One region of the Bacillus halotolerans genome, then DNA from elsewhere that is predicted to be linked to it. Evidence: predicted binding sites of a transcription regulator. Region 1 holds the regulator's gene; the other holds the start of a gene.
The links. Region 1 encodes Rex, which represses fermentation and respiration genes when NADH is low (regulators of the CRP and FNR family bind a similar motif). Its sites were predicted from a motif close to TTGTGAAATATTTCACAA; they were not measured.

Region 1 (7,735 bases):
CAAAAAAACTAATATTAGAGTTGATAATTGGATTGTCTGTCTCCATAGAGTCGGGACGGATTTTATCAAGAATCTAACTTCATCGACAGTGAATTTTTGGGGATCAGATGTCATTATTCTGTCTCTCTTTATTCTTAACAAAAAAGACGAGTTCCTTATTGCAAGGAAAACATCGTCTTTTAGTAGCTAAAAAAAGCAGCACAAATAGACATTTTAACAGGATTTCTCTTTGACAGTGCTTTCCTAGAGGAAACCGTCTAAAAGTGTTGGTGGCACTATTTATCTAGATAACGGGGTCTTTTTTTGTCGTATGAGAGTATCCCAATATTGTCTCCTGTCTGCAATAGAGAGAAAGGTAACAGAGGTTGGGACGAATAATTTTCAACCCCATAAGTGAATGGATATAGAAAATGACCAAAAATAAATAACTCAATGCCCTTCCTCTTTGTGGATAAGGGCTCTTATTATTTCAATTACTTATTGTTTCACTTTTATTTTGGTCGGGCTCATAATATCATGGATAAGCCCAGAATAGGCTGGAACCTTCTCGCTGCATTCCAAATAATGCCTCGTGTTATTTTTTGAGACGATGGAATTCAACTCACTTCTGGTTTTCAGCAGTCGAAGATAAGGTCCTGCGCGTCCTTAAAAATCACAAAGTAAATCAAAACAAAGTCAAGATGCAAATAAAGCATGAATTGTATGATGAGAATTTTGTATTTTAGTCGATAGAATAGTCTATATCGGGGTTACTTACCGTTTATCAAAACTATTGAGTATCGATATAAAACAGTGCTAAAAAAATCAAACCACAAAAGACAGAAAAAAAGAAGCCTCTCACAAGTTCGGTGAACTCATGAGAAACCTCGAAAATTTATAAATGGCATCAAAAGGGCATCAAAAATGACGTCCGTTGCCGACAAACCCTTGTTTATCAAGGGTTTTTTGTCGGTGTTACATCATGCCGCCCATACCGCCCATGCCGCCCATATCAGGCATTCCTGCGCCGCCGGCATTTTCTTCCGGTTTGTCAGCGACAACAGCTTCAGTTGTTAAGAGCATTGCTGCTACAGAAGCTGCGTTTTGCAGTGCAGAGCGTGTAACTTTTGTTGGGTCAACGATACCTTTTTCGATCATGTTTACCCATTCGCCAGTTGCAGCGTTGAAGCCTACGCCGATTTCTTCGTTTTTCAGGCGCTCAACGATGACAGATCCTTCAAGACCAGCGTTGTGCGCGATTTGACGAATTGGCTCTTCAAGCGCGCGAAGCACGATGTTGATACCTGTTTGCGCATCACCTTCAGCTTCAACTGCAGCGACTTTGTTATATACGTTTACAAGCGCTGTACCACCGCCGGATACGATGCCTTCTTCAACAGCTGCGCGAGTTGAGTTCAGGGCGTCTTCGATGCGAAGTTTACGCTCTTTCAGCTCAGTTTCAGTCGCAGCGCCGACTTTGATGACAGCTACGCCGCCAGCAAGTTTCGCAAGACGCTCTTGTAATTTTTCTCTGTCGAACTCAGAAGTTGTTTCTTCCACTTGAGCGCGGATTTGAGTGACGCGTGCAGAAATTTTATCTGTTTCGCCAGCGCCTTCAACGATTGTTGTGTTTTCTTTTGTAACCACAACTTTAGAAGCGCGTCCCAATTGTCCGATTTCAGTAGATTTCAGGTCAAGGCCAAGATCTTCTGTGATGACTTCTCCGCCAGTAAGGACAGCGATGTCTTCAAGCATTGCTTTACGGCGGTCACCAAAGCCAGGAGCTTTAACAGCCACTGCGTTGAATGTGCCGCGAAGTTTGTTCACAACAAGTGTTGCAAGAGCTTCACCTTCAACATCCTCAGCGATCAGAAGCAATGGTTTGCCTTGCTGAACAACCTGCTCAAGCACAGGAAGGATTTCTTGAATGTTTGTGATTTTTTTGTCTGTGATTAAGATGTAAGGATTGTCAAGAACCGCTTCCATCTTATCAGAATCAGTTACCATGTAAGGAGACGCATATCCGCGGTCGAACTGCATACCTTCAACAACTTCAAGCTCAGTTGTGAAGCCTTTAGACTCTTCGATTGTGATAACGCCGTCGTTGCCTACGCGCTCCATTGCTTCAGCGATAAGGCTTCCGACTTCCTCATCAGCAGCAGAGATCGCAGCAACCTGAGCGATAGATTCTTTGCCTTCGATTGGCTTAGAAATTTCTTTCAGATTCTCGATCGCAACGTTTACAGCTTGTTCCATACCTTTACGCACGCCTACAGGGTTAGCGCCTGCTGTTACGTTTTTAAGGCCTTCGCGAATCATTGCTTGCGCAAGAACTGTCGCAGTTGTTGTACCGTCACCGGCAACGTCGTTTGTTTTGCTGGCTACTTCAGCTACAAGCTTAGCACCCATATTTTCAAACGCGTCTTCAAGTTCGATTTCTTTAGCGATTGTTACACCGTCATTAGTGATTAACGGAGAACCGAATTTTTTCTCTAGAACCACGTTGCGTCCTTTTGGTCCTAAAGTTACTTTTACAGCATCAGCAAGTGCATCAACACCGCGAAGCATTGCGCGGCGAGCTTCTTCACTAAACTTAATATCTTTTGCCATGTGTACGAAACCTCCTCGAATTTTTAAGTATTTGTTTATTTAAGAATTAGCCGATAACAGCTAAAATGTCGCTTTCACGTAAGATTAAGTATTCAGTACCTTCGTATTTCACTTCAGTACCTGCGTATTTTGAGAAGATAATGCGGTCGCCCTCTTTTACTTCTAAAGCAACGCGCTCTCCGCTTTCTAACACGCGACCTGAACCAGCTGCCACGATTTTGCCTTCTTGCGGCTTTTCTTTTGCAGAATCCGGTAACACAATTCCGCTGGCAGTTTTTTCTTCAGATTCTACGAGTTCAATGACAACGCGATCACCTAATGGCTTTAACAATGTAATAACCTCCTCAATAGTATGAATATGTAATTTTAGCACTCGGCACTAAAGAGTGCTAACACAATTCTTATAATAAAGAATCTCACTTCCAATTTCAAGTGATAAGATAAAAATTTTTTCACGCTTACATCATTCTTTTCAGCTCAGATATCCCTTGGCTTTTTCACCCCCGATTCAATTATGTTACAATAGCTGTAGACAAAAGAAACCCATTTAACAAAGGAGTACATACCATTTGAGAAAACAGTATTGGTTTATTATTTTGACATATATCATCATGCAGTTTTCAGCAGTAATTGCGATTCCCTTGTTATTTAAATTCGGTTATGCGGGAGGACAGCCCACAAAAGAAAATCTGCTGTACGCGCAGGGATTATGGTCCGTCATCAGTTTTATTGCCTGTCTGATTGTTGTATTGCTCATTCTCAGAACCGCGCCTAAAACTGCGCTGCGTAACGAAAAGAAAGACTCGGTCGGACTTTCGATCCTTTGGGCGATAGCCGGGTTTTTCATCGCCCTTTTCTCTCAAGGATTAGCCGGTTCTATTGAATATTATGTATTTGGCATCGGAAGAGAATCAGAAAATACAAAAGCCATCCTGGATGTGATTCAGGCAGTTCCGCTCATGATTATCGTTTCTTCTATCATCGGGCCTATATTAGAAGAAATCATCTTCAGAAAAATCATTTTCGGCGCGCTGTACGAAAAAACGAATTTCTTTATTGCCGGACTGATCAGCTCCATTATTTTCGGAATTGTTCATGCCGATTTAACGCACCTTCTGCTGTATACGGCAATGGGCTTTACCTTTGCATTTCTATATGCGAGAACCAAACGGATTTGGGTGCCGATTTTCGCCCATGTAATGATGAATACATTCGTCGTCATTATGCAGCTTGAGCCTGTTCAGAAATACCTTGAACAGCAAAGCACACAAATGCAATTGATTATTGGAGGATTATTTTCATGAGAAACCCGATAGTGTGGGGAATGATCTACTTTGCCGTAGGGTGCATCTTTACTTATCTCGCCGCAAGCTCGCCAGGCAGCATGTGGTCATTTTACTCCATCCTGCTGATGGTGTTCGCTGCATACAACATCAGCATTTCTTTTAAGATGTTCGCCTTTTCATTTAAAATAAAGAAGAACCAGAAATAAAGAAAATCCATTTCTCTTCTATGAGAAATGGATTTTTTATGTTGGCTAAGAAGAAACGTCCTGATCGGCAGCACTGCTTTTCTGCGCTTTCCGATAGGCAGCCTTCGATATTAAAATACTGATTTCATACAAAATCAAGAGCGGAACAGTCACCATCATATGAGACAAAAGCTCAGGTGGTGTAATCAGAGCAGCAATCACAAGCATCGTAAAGTACGCATACTTTCTGATTTTCGCTAAGAACATCGGTGTCACAATTCCAAGCCTTGTCAAAAACATAAGGATGACCGGCATTTGAAACAACAGTCCAAACGGAATCGTCAGCTGCAGAAGAAAATGAAAATATTCATTAATTCCAATCACCTGAGTGACATTCAAATCCTGAGAAATCCGTTTCATAAAATCGACAACAAAAGGAAATAAAATATAATAGGAAAAAGATAAACCCGCTAAAAACAGCAAAATAGAGATCGGAATGTAGCTGAGCGTTACTTTGCGCTCCTTTTCATAGAGGCCCGGGCTCACAAAAGCCCAAAGCTGATAAAGAATAACCGGCGAAGTCAGGACAATCCCGATGATAAACGCAAACTGCATAAACACATAAAGCGGGTCTGTCAGATTAAACGCATTGAGCGTGAGCTCCTTCGCTTCATCCGTTTCTTGCAGATACACTATAATCGGCTTCGCTAAAAAAAATCCCGCGATAAAGAAAACGACAAACGCCAGCGCCACAACCAGCAATCGTTTTCGAAGCTCCGCAATATGCTCCAGCAGCGACATTTGATTCACTTTCATTTGTGTCATCCTAACTTACTGATTCTCTTTCTTTTTTTCCTCATCATCACTCGCTAATCCTTTAGTAGCGTTTTTGAATTCACGAAGTGTGTCTCCAGCCGCTTTTCCCAACTCAGGCAGCTTTTTGGGGCCAAAGATAATCAGAGCAACGATTGCGATAACAGCAAGGCTTCCAGGACCGATCGGCATATTTGGGCTCCTCCTTTCCGGTTACTCGATTTCCTCTAAAACAGAATAATGCTTCAAGAAATAAACCAGTGACTGAAGCTCTACAGCTAAATCTATATGATGAATTCGAATGTGTTCCGGCACATTCAAACGGGCCGGCGTAAAATTAAGAATACCCTTGATCCCTAACGCAACCAATCTGTCGGTAATCGATTGGGCCGCAACTGCGGGCACTGTCAAAATGGCAACTGATTCGCCTTTTACATGCTTTTCAAGATCATCGAGGTTAAAGACGGGCACACCGCCTACCTCAGTTCCTATTTTACTCTCATTTATATCAAAAGCCATAGAAATTTTTGTGTTATTATTTTTTGTGAAATTATAGTGAAGAAACGCTGTTCCTAAGTTTCCGACACCAATCAAGATAACGTCTGTCATTTCATCCTGATCCAGCGTTTTTCGGAAAAATGACAGCAAATAATCGACATTATATCCGTATCCTTTTTTGCCAAGAGCTCCAAAATAGGAAAAATCCCTGCGAATCGTGGCAGAATCAACCTTTACGGCATCGCTGAGTTCAGCGGATGATACACGCTGTTTTCCTGACGCATGCAGATTCTTTAAAAAGCGATAATAAAGCGGCAGCCGTTTTGCCGTCGCCTGCGGAATTTTTGATTGATCCTTATTCATTTTTGGTCCTCCAAATTATACTCGGATAGTTCTCTTTTAAAGTCACCGTTTTTCCCGCCTGTCTTTTCCAGCAAGCAGGTAGGGCCGATGACCATCCCCTTATCAAGCGCCTTGCACATATCGTAAACAGTAAGGGCACACACCGATGCAGAAGTTAGCGCTTCCATTTCCACACCTGTACTCCCTTTCGTTTTGACCTGTGCTTTTATATGAAGTATAACTTCTGTTTCTTTTATTTTCCAGTCAAACGAAATATCGACCCCGCTCAAGGATAGCGGATGGCACATCGGGATGATATTTGATGTTTGTTTCGCAGCCATAATACCCGCCACCTGAGCGACAGCAAGTACATCTCCTTTGCCGATACCATGGCTTTTTATTTTCTCGTACACTTCACTCTTCATGTGTACGCTTGATACAGCCGCCGCAGTACGGACAGTCGAAGATTTTTCGCTGATATCCACCATCTGGGCTCTGCCCTGTTCATTAAAATGAGAAAATCCATTCATAGTAAAAACTCTCCTTAAACAGATCATACACTATTTTCTTCTCTATGTCTTATTCGGCCAATGTATTGTTTGCTGAGTTCTGGTTCATAAGCTACACTTAACTTATTATAGCAGAGGTGAAATAATATGATGATCTTACAAATTAATCAGCTTTCCAAATCATTTGGTGCTGATACTATTTTAAACAATATAAAGCTGGAAGTCAGAAACCGTGATCGCGTCGCTATTGTAGGAAGAAACGGCGCTGGGAAATCTACACTCCTTAAAATTATCGCAGGTCACCTTTCATATGAAAAGGGTGAAATGATCAAGCCGAAAGATATCACAATGGGCTATTTGGCCCAGCATACCGGCTTGGATTCTAAGCTTACCATAAAAGAAGAGCTGCTGACTGTTTTTGATCACTTAAAAGCGATGGAAAAAGAAATGCGAAACATAGAAGAAAAAATGGCGGCAGCTGACCCAAGTGAACTGGAAAGCATCATGAAAACCTACGACCGCCTTCAGCAGGAATTTAAAGATAAAGGCGGCTATCAATATGAAGCAGATGTCAGATCTGTGCTGCACGGTCTCGGCTTCAGCCATTTTGACGATTCAACACAGGTGCAAAGCCTAAGCGGTGGTCAGAAAACAAGACTGGCCTTGGGTAAGCTTCTGTTAACACAGCCCGACCTTCTCATTCTAGATGAGCCGACCAACCATCTGGACATTGATACGCTGACATGGCTTGAACATTATTTACAAGGCTATTCAGGCGCCATTCTGATTGTTTCTCACGACCGCTACTTTTTGGACAAAGTGGTGAACCAGGTGTACGAGGTATCAAGATCAGAAAGCAAAAAGTATCACGGCAACTACAGCGCTTATCTAGACCAAAAAGCTGCCCAATATGAAAAGGATCTTAAGCTGTATGAAAAACAGCAGGATGAAATCGCCAAGCTGCAGGACTTTGTAGACCGAAATCTAGCGAGAGCCTCAACGACAAAAAGAGCACAAAGCCGGCGGAAACAGCTTGAACGGATGGACGTCATGTCAAAACCGCTCGGCGACGAAAAATCAGCAAATTTTCATTTCGACATTACAAAACAGAGCGGGAACGAGGTCCTGCGGGTTCAGGATCTGACCATCAGCTATGAAAACCAGCCGCCGCTTCTGACAGATGTTTCGTTTAGGCTTCCAAGAGGAGAAAGCGCCGCTCTTGTAGGTCCCAACGGAATCGGAAAATCAACCTTGCTCAAAACATTAATAAACACACTGAAGCCGGATCAGGGAACAATAGCGTACGGCTCAAATGTCAGTATCGGTTACTATGACCAGGAACAAGCTGAGCTGACCTCCTCTAAACGCGTCATTGATGAGCTGTGGGACGAGTATCCGGAGCTTCAAGAGAAAGAAATCAGAACGTGCCTCGGAAATTTCTTATTCTCCGGGGATGATGTGCTTAAACCCGTCCATTCCCTAAGCGGAGGCGAAAAAGCAAGAGTGGCCCTGG
Region 2 (7,735 bases), 1.1 Mb from region 1:
TGATCGGACTCAAAGGAGGAATGTACCAAACCATCGGCAATGTCCGATACTCCGGATGAAGCGGCAGGGCAATTTTCCAGTCGATGATCATCTTATAAATGGGCGATTGCTGTGCAGCCTCTATCCATTCTGTCGGGATGCCCTGTTCTTTTGCTTGTTTAGCAACCTCGGGATCATTCGGATCAAGAAACACTTCTAATTGAGAATGATAGAGATCCTTTTCATTTTCTGCAGATGCCGCTTCCTCCACCTTATCCGCGTCATACAGCATGACGCCCAAATAACGGATTCTCCCTACACATGTTTCAGAGCAAATGGTCGGCAGTCCCGCCTCCAAACGCGGAAAGCAGAGTGTGCATTTTTCCGCTTTGTTCGTTTGCCAGTTAAAATAGACTTTTTTATAAGGACAGGATGAAACACAGTATCTCCATGAACGGCAGGCATTTTGATCCACGAGCACAATGCCGTCTTCCTCGCGTTTATACATGGCGCCGGACGGGCAGGACGAGACACATGCCGGGTTGATGCAGTGTTCACAGATGCGCGGAAGATACATCATAAAAACTTCATCGAATTCTGTTTTGATAGACTCCTCCATCTTTTGAACATTCGGATCTTCAAGTCCCGTAATATGTCCGCCCGCCAGATCATCCTCCCAGTTTGGCCCCCACTCAATATTCATAAAATCTCCTGTCAGCGACGATTTTGGCCGCGCTACGGGCTGATGTTTTTTCTGCGGACTGTTAGTCAGCGTTTCATAATCATAGTTCCAAGGCTCGTAGTAATCATCAATGGTTGGCTGATTCGGATTATAGAAAAGATTTGCAAGACGGTTGGTTTTCGGGCCTGATTTCAGCTCGAGCTTTCCTTTTTTTAAGGTCCAGCCGCCTTTATATTTGTCCTGATCCTCCCATTGCTTCGGATAGCCGATACCTGGCTTTGTTTCTACATTATTGAAATACATATATTCGGCACCGGAACGGTTTGTCCATGTGTTTTTGCAGGTCACGCTGCACGTGTGGCAGCCGATGCATTTATCTAAGTTCATGACCATTCCGATTTGCGCTTTAATCTTCAAGCCAATCGACCTCCTTCAGCTTGCGGATGACCACATTCAGATCGCGCTGATTCCCCGTAGGGCCATAGTAGTTAAAGCCGTAGCTGAGCTGGGCATAGCCGCCGATCATCTGTGTCGGCTTAACGTGAATCCTTGTCGGACTGTTATGGGTGCCTCCGCGGTTATTGGTCAGTTTTGTGCCGGGCACGTTGATGTGGCGGTCTTGGGCATGGTGCATAAACGCCATTCCTTTTGGTATCCGGTGAGACAGAACCGCTCTGGCTACGACAACACCATTTCGGTTAAAGCATTCAATCCAATCGTTGTCTTTGATATCCGTATCTGCCGCATCATCTTTATTCATCCATACTGTCGGCCCGCCGCGGAATAGCGTAAGCATCGGCAGGGAATCAAAATACATGCTGTGCACGGACCATTTATTATGCGGCGTTAAATAATTGAGAACGATTTCTTTGCCCTCTTGATCTGGCCGTTTGCTTAAGAAAGGGCGATGCTGGAGGATCGGTTTAAAGGTCGCCATCGTTTCCCCGAACTCCATCATCAGCTCATGATCGACATAATAGGATTGTCTGCCTGTCAGCGTACGCCAAGGGATTAATTTTTCCACATTTGTCGTAAACGGCGAATACCTGCGCCCGCCTTTTTCCGAGCCTGTAAATGCCGGAGATGTGATCACCGTTTTGGGCTGAGCCGTGATTTGTTCGAACGTAAAGCATTCTTCCTCCCGCTCTTCAGCCAGATCTTTCAGCTTCAGATTCGTGATGTCTTCAAGCGATTCCCATGCTTTTACGGCAACTTTTCCATTCGACGTGGACGAAAGGGTTAAAACGGCTTCTGCCGCCTGCTTGGCCTCGCTTATATTCGGACATCCCTTTGCGACACTGTCTGTGGTGACTTCTCCCAGCCTTTTTTTGAGTGATTCGTATTCATCGGCAATCGACCAGCTCATGCCTTTTGTTCCGCTTGGTTTTAAGGCGGCGTTTGGGCCGAGCGCGGTCATTTTATGAAAGATTTGTTTGTAGTCCCTTTCAACGACTTGAATGTTCGGCATTGTTTTCCCCGGGACGGCTTCGCATTCGCCTTTGCTCCAGTCCTTGATTTTTCCGAGAGGCTGCGCCATTTCCTGCATCGTGTCATGGAGGAGCGGTGCGGCGACAGCTTCTTTTACCGGCTTCATATCAACTTCTTCCGCGAGATTGGAGACGGCTTTTGATAAAGCCTTGAAAATATCCCAGTCCGACTTCGATTCCCAAGGAGCCGAAATAGCCGGGGCAAAGGGGTGGATAAACGGATGCATATCAGTGCTGCTGAGATCGTGTTTTTCATACCATGTCGCCGCCGGAAGCACGATATCGGAATACAAGGCGGTACCGGCCATTCGGAAATCGAGATTGATTAACAAATCGAGCTTTCCTTCCGGTGCCTGCTCGCGCCACTTGATTTCTTCAGGACGGATACTGTCGCTGTCGTCATTCATCAAGCCGTTCGTCGTTCCCAAGAGATGCTTGAGAAAATATTCATGCCCTTTTCCCGAACTGGAGATCAGATTCGCCCTCCACACGAACAGGTTTCTCGGAAAATTCGCTTCATTGTCAGGATCTTCAATGGCAAATTTCAGTTTTTTCTCTTGAAGCTGGCGGGCCACATAGTCAGCAACGTCTTTTGTTGTCTTCGCTCCCGCTTTTTCAGCTTCTTTGTACAGGTCAATTCCGTTTTTATCAAATGTCGGATAAGACGGAAGCCACCCGAGTCTTGCCGCCAGCACATTGTAGTCGGCGTGATGCTTGTAGCGGGAGGATGCCGCGATCGGAGATGCTAAGTCACTGACCGGCTGATCCTCGTAGCGCCACTGGTCAGTCGCAAAATAGAAAAAGGAAGTGCCGTTTTGCAGCTTTGGCGCCCCCTCCCAATCCTTAGCGTTGGCGATCGTCTGCCAGCCTTCAGCAGGACGGAGTTTTTCCTGTCCCACATAATGAGCCCAGCCTCCGCCGTTTACGCCTTGGGCGCCTACCAGTAAAACAAGATTTAACACCGCCCGGTAGATCGTGTCTGAGTTGAACCAGTGGTTGATCCCCGCTCCTACGATAATCATGGACCGGCCCTCTGTATCGATCGCATTTTGAGCAAATTCCCTGGCAATGTTAATGACCATCTCTTTTTTGATCCCTGTCACCTGCTCCTGCCAGGCTGGCGTAAACGGCTCAGGATCGTCATACGAGCAGGCTGATTTTGCCCCGATCCCCCGATTCACGCCGTAGTTAGCCAAAATCAAGTCAAATACGGTTGTGACATACACATCCTCATTGTCCAGCGCCAGTTTTTTTATAGGCAGATCTCGCTCAAGCACTCTGTTCCCCTCATTTGAGAAATAAGGGATTCGAACCGTGCCGATTTCGTCCTCTATGCCGAGCACCGAAAGCCGGGGTTCAATCGATTCGCCTGTTTCTTCATCTATCATGTGCAGGTTCCATTTCTTTTGGCCGTCCCAGCGGGAGCCTATTGTTCCTTGCGGGATCGCGAATGCGCTTGTACGTTCATTCCACACCGCAGGCTTCCACTGATCATGCTCCGTCTGCCGCCCGATGTCCTTTGCATGAAGAAAACGCCCGGCCGTATACACGCCATCCTCTTTAGTTAGAGTGACAAAGAACGGGAAATCCGTATATTGCTTTGCATACTCTATGAAACGCTCTGTCTTCTGATTAACGTAAAACTCCTGCAGGATCACATGACCCATCGCCATCGCAAGCGCGCCGTCTGTTCCTTGGCGGATGCTCAGCCAGTCATCTGCAAATTTAGAGGATTCCGCGAAATCCGGGCTGATTGAGATGACCTTAGCGCCTTTATAGCGGGCTTCTGCCAAAAAATGCGCATCCGGCGTCCTCGTTAACGGCACATTGGAGCCCCATGTGATGATATAGCCTGAGTTGTACCAATCACTGCTTTCCGGGACGTCTGTCTGGTCGCCCCAGATTTGCGGGGATGCCGGGGGAAGATCCGCATACCAATCATAGAAACTGAGCATAGGGCCGCCAATCAAAGACATAAACCGCGAGCCTGACGCATGGCTGATCATAGACATAGCCGGAATCGGAGAAAACCCGATATTCCGGTCAGGGCCGTATGTTATAACCGTATACAGCAAAGAAGCAGAAATCAGCTTCAGCACCTCCGGCCATTCAGCGCGCACAAAGCCGCCCTTTCCCCGCGCCTGTTTATAGGACTTCGCTTTATCCGGATTTTCAACGATCGATTTCCATGCTTCCAAAGGGTTTTGATGAGCCTGCAATGCTTCCCGCCACAAATTGATCAGCACACTGCGCACGTACGGATATTTCACACGGAGCGGGCTGTAAATATACCATGAAAAACTGGCCCCCCGCGGACAGCCTCTCGGTTCGAAATCAGGCATATCCGGGCCGGTTGACGGATAATTCAAGTTTTGACCCTCCCACGTGACGATGCCGTTTTTCACGTATATATTCCAGCTGCAGGACCCTGTGCAGTTGACACCGTGGGTAGAGCGGACGACCTTATCGTACTGCCATCTGTTTCTGTATACATTCTCCCAATCACGATCTTCATAGGTTGTTTGGCTATGTTTATTTGATTGATGCTCAATAGGAGAGAAATAGTTTAATCTCCTAAACAACGGACTCATTTTCTTTTTTTTCATGAATATTTCACTCCTTCCGAGTCAGGTATTCTAAATTCACTATATACAGAGGCAGGATGTTTCCTTGTGAACTATGTCACACACTCCCCTTTTTTCACAGAAAGTTCACATGAGGAAGAAGGAATGGAAATACCGAACAAAAAACCCGGTTCCTTTTAGGAATCGGGCTCAGCGTTTTCGTCCTGAGATCTATGCATGTATCGCAAAAACAGCTCATAAGAGAAAAAGACATTTTGCTGGAGCATCACCAGAAAATTCATCTGCAGCTGCGGATAATAGGACATGATTTTCTTTAATATGTAAAAAGGGATATTGAGCATAAGAATGTCATCGGATGTTCGGACTGAAATGAATGGAGATAAAAACATCCCGCCTTTTTGATCGATGGGAAACACATCGCCTTTTTCCCACAGCGCAACGGTTTGCGACCCTTCAGGCAGCCTGCTGTCAATAAAACGAATACTGCCTTTTAATACAATATAAATGGATTGAGAATGGAGAAAAGATGGATCCTGATCACATGAACCGCGGATAAACGTCCCGTTATTCAGCAATGTTTCGACAATGGATAGAGGCACTTCATTAAACATAGGAAGTTGTTTCAAAAAAAATAAATAGTCACACTGATTCATAGGGAAGCCTCCTGTGCTAAGGATAGCTTTAGTGTAGCCCGGCCGATCCATGACAGCAGTGATGTATTTCACAGATGATATGATGAATGTCACTTATTGGCGGTATTTTTGCTTTTATAATGAAACAAGAAAGGAGTGTTTCGATGAAGGCGCTTATTCCGAAGCAGCACGGCGCTTGGGCCATGCTGCTGATTCCGTTTTGCCTCGGTATGGTGAAGGGAGGAGCGGTTCTTTGGCATATACCCCTATTTTTAGGCTGGCTTTTTCTTTATTTGGCTGTTTATCCTGTTACGCTGGCATTAAAAAAGAAACAAATCAAACCCTATCAAAAGTGGATAATTTCTTACAGTTTTCCAGCCTGCAGCTTTTTGCTTGCCGCTGTCATCCATAAGCCGTCTTTTATCTGGCTTGCCTTTTCTTTGCTGCCGCTGTTTCTCATTCATGTGTATTATGCCCGGCTAAAAAATGAACGAGCGCTGCTGAATGATTTTGCGGGCGTCTTATTCTTTTGTACAGGCGGACTCGCCAGCTGCTGGCTGGGGACGGAGACTCTTGACGGCTGGGCATGGTTTATTTTCGCACAATCTGCTTTGTTTTTTATCGGAAGTTCATTTTATGTGAAGTCGGTGATCCGGGAGAAGAATAATAGAGTATTTGCTTACTGGTCGTGGGGCTATCACCTGATCCTCCCCTTACTTTCCGCAGCTCTCGGAGGTGGATGGGCCGTTCTCGCCTTTATCCCCAGCAGTTTGCGTGCATGGTTTTTTCACGGAAAGAAGTGGCCTGTTCAAACGATCGGCATACTTGAAATCGTCAATGCGTGCTTCTTTTTCGCCATCATGTGTATTTGGCTAACAAGATAAAAACAAGGACATATTGCTGTCCTTGTTTCCTCTTAATCAATATTACAAATCTCTAACGGGCAATTTTCGCACTCAATCTCACACCGTAAATAGTCCCGCTGATGCAGTACAATCTTTCCGGAATCCTCTATTGAAATAACCCCTTGTTTGCGGAGATCCCCCAGCATGCGGTTGACGCTCTCTCTTGCAGCCGCGCAAAATTTTGCCAAATCCTGGTTTGTCAGGGCAATGTTAATGAGAATACCGTCACTCCGGTTCACCCCATAGCTGTTTGACAAGCGGATGAGGGTGGAGTAGAGCGCCCCTTTTTTGCCATGAAGAAGAAGGTCTCTGATTTTGGATTGAATTTTGCGCAAATGGGTGCTCATCCATTTCATAAATTCAAATGTCAAAGCACCGTTGTGGATAAGTTCCTTTTCAAGTCTGCTCTTATTGATGACGAGCACTTCGCCATCCTCCAGTACTTTTGCACTGAGCATATATCTCGGTTCTTCTGTGAAAAGTGTTAATTCACCGACAATATCATTTTTTTGGCAGATTCTAAGCGTCAGGTCTTTGCCGTCAGCCGTAAGCTTCCCGATTTCAATGAGTCCTGACTGAATCAGATAAAGCTCTTCTGCATCCATTCCTTCTCGAAACAGGTATGTGTGTTTTTCGATTTTTCTTTTTGTGCTGATGGATTCCAGCAATTGATGAAGATCACTGGAAATAAGATCCTTATCAGATGTTCGAACAGAGAGAAAGTTCATGAGCTCACCTCGAAGAAAAGTCACGTTGTGTATCTATTGTAACGTGAAATCATTTGCGCTTTTCAGAAAAAACTTACAATCTCGTGAATTCCCCAATCGCCGGCGGCCCGTCAGTTTACGCTGTGCCCGCTTCTCTCTGTGTGTGTTTTCATTCTTTCCTGCCAATACATCCATATGACAATGACAAAGCTTGCTAACGCGACTTCCGAAAGCGCCATAAATCCGATGGCGTATTGTCCCGTCGCCTGAAATACACTCGCCAGGATCAGCGGAGGGAAAAAGCCGCCTAATCCGCCCATGGCAGACACAACTCCGTTGGCGATTCCCGCCTGCTTAGAAAAATAGAAAGGAACCAGTTTAAAAACCGTCCCGTTTCCAATCCCGGAGCACACCGCAACCGTTAACGCCCCAAAGGCATAAATGCCGATCGTCGGCGAAAACGACAGGATGACGCCCGATAATGTCAGGCCGGCAAAGACAAACATCAGGATGCGGAGCGGACTCACTTTATCAGCCAGCCACCCGCCCGCCGGCCTGAGCAGCGTGGATACAGCAATAAAACCTGCCGTCCGCAGCCCGGCATCCGCAGGACTCAGATCAAACTGCTCAACAAGAAAGTTTGGCAGATAGATTGTAAAAGCGACAAAGGCGCCAAACGTAATAAAATAAAAGAGACTCAGAAACCACAGCACATGATTTCGGTAAACGGCTTTGATTTGAGTCTTTACGGACACCTT

Region 2: a site for Rex is predicted at 5,443-5,460, ahead of DIC78_RS12300 (YwiC-like family protein). Genes of this name have one in related genera too.

Annotation. Positions count from the first base shown of each region.
Region 1 covers NZ_CP029364.1:1,349,667-1,357,401, forward strand. The annotation lists gene groL (chaperonin GroEL) at 955-2,589, opposite strand; gene groES (co-chaperone GroES) at 2,636-2,920, opposite strand; gene DIC78_RS06795 (CPBP family intramembrane glutamic endopeptidase) at 3,159-3,893, shown strand; gene DIC78_RS06800 (DUF4305 domain-containing protein) at 3,890-4,081, shown strand; gene tatC (twin-arginine translocase subunit TatC) at 4,127-4,885, opposite strand; gene tatAY (sec-independent protein translocase protein TatAY) at 4,892-5,065, opposite strand; gene DIC78_RS06815 (redox-sensing transcriptional repressor Rex) at 5,087-5,734, opposite strand; gene moaC (cyclic pyranopterin monophosphate synthase MoaC) at 5,731-6,243, opposite strand; gene DIC78_RS06825 (ABC-F family ATP-binding cassette domain-containing protein) at 6,370-7,735, shown strand, end outside.
Region 2 covers NZ_CP029364.1:2,405,670-2,413,404, reverse strand. The annotation lists gene narH (nitrate reductase subunit beta) at 1-1,078, opposite strand, end outside; gene DIC78_RS12310 (nitrate reductase subunit alpha) at 1,068-4,754, opposite strand; gene DIC78_RS12305 (cyclic nucleotide-binding domain-containing protein) at 4,910-5,386, opposite strand; gene DIC78_RS12300 (YwiC-like family protein) at 5,530-6,249, shown strand; gene DIC78_RS12295 (fumarate/nitrate reduction transcriptional regulator Fnr) at 6,282-6,998, opposite strand; gene DIC78_RS12290 (nitrate/nitrite transporter) at 7,109-7,735, opposite strand, start outside.